DNA from 3 places in the Bradyrhizobium sp. 2S1 genome. Region 2 is predicted to be linked to each of the others. Evidence: predicted binding sites of a transcription regulator. Region 2 holds the regulator's gene; each other region holds the start of a gene.
The links. Region 2 encodes LexA, which represses DNA repair genes until DNA is damaged. Its sites were predicted from a motif close to TGTTCNNNNTGTGTTCNG; they were not measured.
Positions count from the first base shown of each region.

Region 1 (2,269 bases), 3.4 Mb from region 2:
GCAAATGAAGCTCGTCTTGAAGCCGGAAGGTCGGTGCAAAAAGCGTTGGATTTAGTGGCGGTTCTATCGGATCGCCACCAACGCAATCGGGTACAAGGCACCCGTTCTTGCGGTCAGACCTTTTGGCATAGGTGTAACCGTGGCCGGGCTTCGTGCAGAGACCCCAAGGTGGCCCAATGAGACCCCGCATGCCCGACTGACGAGCGATATTCGCGGCTTTATCAAGTGTTCCTACAACAACAGTAGGGAGAAAGCGCCAAATCTCATCATCCACGACATAGAGAGGAAGCGGTTCCTCTTTGGAGTCACACTGTTGGTTTGAGCACACGTGCACTAATCGCCAGAACTTTCGATCAAAACTCGTGGTCACCGTCCGTAAGCGGCAAAAGGGGCAGGTCTCAATAATTCGAAAGGCATTGGGTGTATCGTCTATTTTATCTGCATCCCACTCCCCTTCGCGAAGAGCCTCCTTCCTAACCCTGTTTGGGGTTGCCGTCCCCCCAACCAAAAAGCCCAGCGAGAATGGATCGCCATCGATGTTCTCTTCGCGTCGAACGGTTTCGGCGGCTGCGAGGGCATTTGCAAAACGTTGGGTTTGTTGCAGGGAGAGAAGCCTTAGGGGAAACCGTGACCAAGCGGTTATTCCGGATGATTTGCCGCGTAAGCGATCAAGAAGTGCAGCCGTAATCAGCAATCCGAGGTAAGTTTCGGTCTTGCCGCCGCCAGTGGCAAACCAAACGATATCGACGATATCAGCTTCCTGCGACGGCTCGACGAGACATCGTATGTTCGCGAGCAAAAATGCAATCTGGAAAGGTCGCCAACTCTCGTACTTACCTCTTGCGGAGATTTGCATCGCTCGATTCATAAGGCGGAATGCTAGCTGGAGTTGGGAATCGCCCTTCAAGAGGCTGAGCCCCTCTTGAACACGAGACATCTCTTTCTCGAAGTCAGAAGCCGCTCTTGTCGCCTCATTCCGCATGCCCTCGGACCAGCCTTCGGAGTTCGCTCGCGCCTCAAGTACGTTAGTCGCCCAAGAACCAATCGCCCACGTTTCGAACTCGGACACGAGCAGTTCGCAGGACCCAATAGGATCAATTGAAAGTGTTTCGAACTTTAAGTCGGGCGGTTGTGAAGCAGGGGTCCAGTAAGATGGGCGCATTCTTGATGTGTTCGGTGCATCAGAGGTCCTAAGTCCGCTTTCAATAGCTTCAACCCCGCAGTTGATGCCAAAAGCCAAGACGCGTCGGTCATACCGAAAGCTGTCAGGCAATGAGTCGAGTTCAAATGGTTCATAATCGAGCCCTTCGACTGCCAGAGAGCACTGAAAAAGACGTCCGTTAGCGACGCCACTAGCCCGTCTTATTCGTCAGAGTGCGCCTGAGAGGCTGGCGAGCGTGGTGTAAAGCGCTGATGCGGCGTAGGATTCGGTTGCAAAGCCAACCCCATCACCTCAACCGCGAACGCCAGGCCCGCCATGACCGATGATACGATTCTGCCCTTCTCGTTTCCAGCCGTTCACGCCAAGAAAGTCACAGCTGCCTTCGATGGCGGTCGGCTGACCTCGAACGGGGGCGTGATGCTTCTGGCGATGGCCGAGCGGCGTCTCGGCTTGGCCGACAATTTGGCCCGGGTGTTCCCGGATCGGCGCGATCCGACGCGGGTCGTGCACAGCCTTGTCGATATGTTCCGCGCGCGCATGTTCGCGATCTGCTGCGGCTACGAGGACGCCGACGACCTCGATCATCTGCGGTCCGATCCCGCATTCAAGCTGGCCTGCGGACGGCTGCCGGACACGGGTCGCGATCTGTGTTCCCAACCGACGCTGTCGCGGCTGGAGAATGCTCCGCGCCTGCGCGACGTGATCCGACTGACCTACACTTTGGTCGACGCATGGATGGATAGCTACCCGCGCGAGCCGGCATCCGTCACGCTCGACATCGATGATACCTGCGATGTCGTCCACGGCCATCAGCAGCTCTCGCTGTTCAACGCTCATTATGACGAACGCTGCTTCCTGCCGATCCACGTCTACGACACGGAGAAGAGCCGGCCCGTGGCGGTCGTGTTGCGGCCCGGCAAGACGCCGGGCGGCGTCGAGGTGCGTGCCCATCTGCGCCGCCTGATACGGCATATCCGGACGCGGTGGCACAACACGCGAATTACGTTCCGTGGCGACGGGCACTATGCCCGGCCGGAGGCAATGGCGTGGTGCGAGACCAACGGCATCGACTACATCTTCGGTCTGTCCGGCACCAAGCCGCTCGCC
Region 1 is NZ_CP147717.1:4,124,505-4,126,773, forward strand. Features, by position in the region: gene HAP54_RS19450 (helicase-related protein) at 1-1,069, opposite strand, end outside; gene HAP54_RS19455 (IS1380-like element ISBdi2 family transposase) at 1,478-2,269, shown strand, end outside.
Region 1: HAP54_RS19450 (helicase-related protein) is a predicted target of LexA. The motif match lies at 1,160-1,177, and genes of this name have one in related genera.

Region 2 (2,269 bases):
TGCAGACCGCGACAGTGGGATCGTTCTCCGAAGCAAAGCCGCGGGTCGACGTGCCGCGGAAAGTCGTGGTGATCAGCGTCTCTCCGACAATGGCGGGGCGCGATGCCACGGCGTGCAGACTATAGTCACACATCGGATGGCTCCTCTTTTCGAGGTAGCGACCCGTGCCTCTCCTTGAGGCGCAGGCCTCTACCAGAGTGGACGATAGCAAACGAGTGTCTGCTCGTTTCTGGGCGATTGTACGACTGGCCGTCGAACGCCTCAATCACAAACGCGCTACAATGCGCGAGAGGTATCAGGGCGCATCCTAGGTGGTCCGCACGTCGCACTATCTTCCAAGGAACGATCCGATCTGTTGCTCGTTCCCGGATCGGGATGACTTTTCTTCGAATCGTCATCCCGCTCCATATGTCTGTTCGAGCATGATCTTTTCGGAAAACCGCTCCGCACTTTTCCGGATCATGCTCCGCCGCCGTCAGTATTTGCGATACAGCCCGATCAGCTTGCCCTGGATGCGGACCCGGTTCGGCGGCAGGATGCGCACTTCATAGGCAGTGTTGGCCGGCTCGAGCGCGATCGATGCACCGCGGCGGCGGAAGCGCTTCAGGGTGGCTTCCTCCTCGTCGATCAGCGCCACCACGATGTCGCCGGTGTTGGCGACGTCGTTGCGCTGGATCAGCGCCATGTCGCCGTCGAGGATGCCGGCGTCGACCATGGAATCGCCGCGCACTTCCAGCGCATAGTGCTCGCCGGAGCCGAGCATATCGGGCGGCACGCTGATGGTGTGGCTGCGGGTCTGCAGCGCCTCGATCGGCGTACCCGCCGCGATCCGGCCCATCACGGGGACGGCGACCGGACGGTTGCCGTCGTCCTCGGCGATCGGCGGCGTGCTGCTGCGCTTGCCGAGGGTGCCTTCGATGACGCTCGGCGTGAAGCCGCGGCGACCGTTGCCGCCGCCGGCGGCCAGTTCGGGCAGCTTGATGACCTCGATGGCGCGGGCGCGGTTGGGCAGGCGGCGGATGAAGCCGCGCTCCTCCAGCGCAGTGATCAGGCGGTGTATACCGGACTTCGAGCGCAGGTCGAGCGCATCCTTCATCTCGTCGAAGGAGGGCGGCACGCCGGCCTCTTTCAGACGTTCATTGATGAAACGCAGAAGTTCGTACTGTTTGCGCGTGAGCATCTCGAGCATTCCCCCGGTTGATAGCGTCGTTCGATTCCGAGACTCTTCAGGTGGGGCCTTTCAGACGGGGCCTGATCTCGGGAGCGCAATGCTCCCTAGCGGCTTCCCGATTGTAGACACCAGTACTCGAAACAAATCATGAACGGACACTATATGTTCGATATGTGTTCCGCAACCACTTAATTTCCGGTGAACGCATCAGGCGGCGCGCAATCGGCAGCCCGCGAAAACCTCAGTCGGGCAGTGTGAGGATCTCGCATTCGCTGCCCTTGGCGGCGCCGGGCGCAAACGGCGGACGTACCAGAAGTGCCCGCGCCGCAGCGAGATTCCCGAGCAGCGAACTATCCTGCTGCATCACCGGCGTGGCGATCAGCGCGCCGTCCTGGCGCTCCTCGAGACGCGCGCGCAGATAGTCCTCGCGCTGGTCGTTGGCGGCGAGGTCGCGGCCGAGCAGGGCGGTCGTGCGGACATGATGGATCGTGTTCCGGCCGCTCAAAGCCCGAATCAACGGCACCAGAAACAGGAAGGCGCAGACATAGGACGACACCGGATTGCCGGGCAGGCCGATCACCCGCATGGCCCCGAGCCGGCCGTGCATCATCGGCTTGCCGGGCCGCATCGCGATCCGCCAGAACGCCATCGCGACGCCCTCGGCCTCCAGCGACTGCTTGACCAGATCGTGGTCGCCGACCGAGGCGCCGCCGGTCGTGATCAGGATGTCGGCGCCGGCCTCCCGCGCCCGGCGGATACCGGCCGTGGTCGCGGCCACCGTGTCGGCGGCCACCCCGAGATCGACGGTCTCGGCGCCTTCGGCGCGCGCCAGCGCACGCAGCGCATAGCCGTTGGAATAGACGATCTGGCCGGGGCCGGGCTGGGAGCCCGGCATCACCAGTTCGTCGCCGGTGGCGAGCACCGCGACCTTCGGGCGGCGGCGCACCGCGAGTTCCGGATAATTCATGGCGGCCGCGAGCGAGAGCGCGCGGTCGGACAGGCGGCTGCCGCCGTTGAGCAGCAGGTCGCCCTCACGGAAGTCGACGCCGGCCGGGCGGATGTGCCGTCCCGGGCTCGCTGCCTCGGTGATCGAGATGT
Region 2 is NZ_CP147717.1:7,559,309-7,561,577, forward strand. Features, by position in the region: gene HAP54_RS35670 (hypothetical protein) at 1-133, opposite strand, end outside; gene lexA (transcriptional repressor LexA) at 476-1,180, opposite strand; gene glp (gephyrin-like molybdotransferase Glp) at 1,413-2,269, opposite strand, start outside.

Region 3 (2,269 bases), 420 kb from region 2:
GCGCTGCACCGCCCTTGGCGTAGAGCAGCACGTTGTTGACGGCGTAACCGATCTGGCCGGTGAACAGGCCGAACGCGTCGATCTTGCTCTGGTTGGTGAACAGGCCCGGGAAGATCGCGCTGCCGTTGCTGCCCTTCAGGTCAGCCCAGTCGCCCTGCGCTTCGAGGCCGAACACCCAGGTGCCCGCCTGCCAGCGATAGCCGATCTGACCACCGGCGACGCCGCCCGTCGCATCGTGGCAACCATCCGATCCGATGAAAGTGCCGCCCGGGAGCTGATCCCAGCAATTGTGGCTCGAACCCCAACCGCCGTTGGCGCCGATATAGAAGCCGCTCCAGTCATAGACGGCGGCGATCATCGGCGGCGCCTTGGTATAGGGGCGGGCAGCCAGATCGGCCGCCGCCGCCGGCGCGGCGAAGGCAATCAGAGCAACGGTCGCGAGCAAAAACTTCTTCATCATCAATCCCCCGCTTCCCAAATCGGCTTCCAACTGGTCCCGAAGCACGATCTCAGACGCGAGCGCCCGCGCCATGGTTGGAATCTATACGCTGATTCAACCGGAAACGCCGTCTCCCAAATGCAACACTCGCGGAAGAAGTGCCGACAGCGCAAGGTGCTGATTTTGTTGCAAGTTTTCTGAGTGATCACCGCGAGGCAACCGCTGATCCTGTGACCGGCGGCCACGCCAACGCCGTCGCCGGCTGCTACGGCAGGTTGTGGTGAACAAAACTGGAACAATGCCGGCGGCGATGCTATATCTCGATCTCAATAATCGTGGATAACCGCGCGACGGCAAAGGCGTCGGGCCGGCGCCGGCGTATAGGGGCATCCACGACGCCTGCAACGTAAGTGGCGAAGGTTGAGAGTGGCGGCCGATGTCCGGCGCCCGGTTTTTGAGTGGAGATGATGCGATGGCGGGAAGCGTGAACAAGGTGATCCTGGTTGGAAACCTCGGCAAGGATCCGGAAATCCGGCGGACGCAGGACGGCCGTCCGATCGCAAATCTGTCGATCGCCACCTCGGAAACCTGGCGCGACAAGGGCACCGGCGAGCGCAAGGAAAAGACCGAGTGGCACCGCGTCGTGATCTTCAACGAAGGTCTCTGCAAGGTCGCCGAGCAGTATCTGAAGAAGGGCGCCAAGGTGTACATCGAGGGTCAGTTGCAGACCCGCAAATGGACCGACCAGAGCGGCGTCGAGAAGTACTCGACCGAGGTCGTGCTGCAGGGCTTCAACTCCAACCTGACGATGCTCGACGGGCGCAGCGGCGGCGGCAGCTTCTCCGATGATGGCGGCAGCGATTTCGGCTCGGCCGGACCGGTCAGCTCGGCGCCGCGCCGTGCAGTCGCCGCCGGCGGCCGCAACAGCGATATGGACGACGACATCCCGTTCTGACGGGATCGCGCCTCCCACATTTTGTCAGGCGTCACCCCCGTGAAGATCATTTCCCGGGGCGGCGGTACAACGCGCGAGGGAAGTCATTTGCGTGGATTACGAGGATAACCTCGTATCAATCTGATATTACGTGATTATCGGAAGAGGCCTTCGCGGGTTCCCCGTGCTTTGACACAGGCTGATGTGAATGATATTTACATCGGCCTGCGGCGAGCGATGCCTGGCCGCGCGCATCACCCGAGGGCCGCCATCATGAGCCTCGCGCCATTGCTCGACGCTGCGCCTGCGATCCCGCTCCATGCCTTCGCGGCGATGGCCGCCTTCGTGCTCGGCTCGATTCAGCTCGCCGCACCGAAGGGCACGCTGCCGCACCGGACGCTCGGCTGGATCTGGGTGATCCTGATGCTGATCGTCGCCGGGAGCTCGTTCTGGATCCACCAGATCCGGCTGCTGGGCCCGTGGAGCCCGATCCACCTGCTGTCGATCTTCTCGCTGGCGATGCTGGTGCTCGGCGTGACGGCGGCACGGAGCCACAATGTCCGCCGCCACAAGTTCACGATGATCGGCATTTTCTTCGGCGCGCTGGTCATTGCCGGGCTGTTCACCTTCATGCCCGGGCGGATCATGCACGCGGTGATTTTCGGCCAATGAAGGTGCGAAAGAGGGCATTGCGAAGCCGGTTCCGCCCGGTCTTCGCCAGCTCGCATTCGCCACGCAGAGCGGGCCCGCCGGGAACCTGCAATGTCGCCGGTAAGTGCATGAAAAAATGAAGGGAAAAACGGCTTGCCGGAGCCGCGTAAGGGTGGTTATCAGGCCCTCGATACGCTATATGATTCCCCAGCAGAACTGACCGGATTTCCCCTTTGTCCGAACCC
Region 3 is NZ_CP147717.1:7,976,282-7,978,550, reverse strand. Features, by position in the region: gene HAP54_RS37755 (outer membrane protein) at 1-457, opposite strand, end outside; gene HAP54_RS37750 (single-stranded DNA-binding protein) at 912-1,394, shown strand; gene HAP54_RS37745 (DUF2306 domain-containing protein) at 1,647-2,045, shown strand; gene gyrA (DNA gyrase subunit A) at 2,258-2,269, shown strand, end outside.
Region 3: HAP54_RS37750 (single-stranded DNA-binding protein) is a predicted target of LexA. The motif match lies at 720-737, and genes of this name have one in related genera.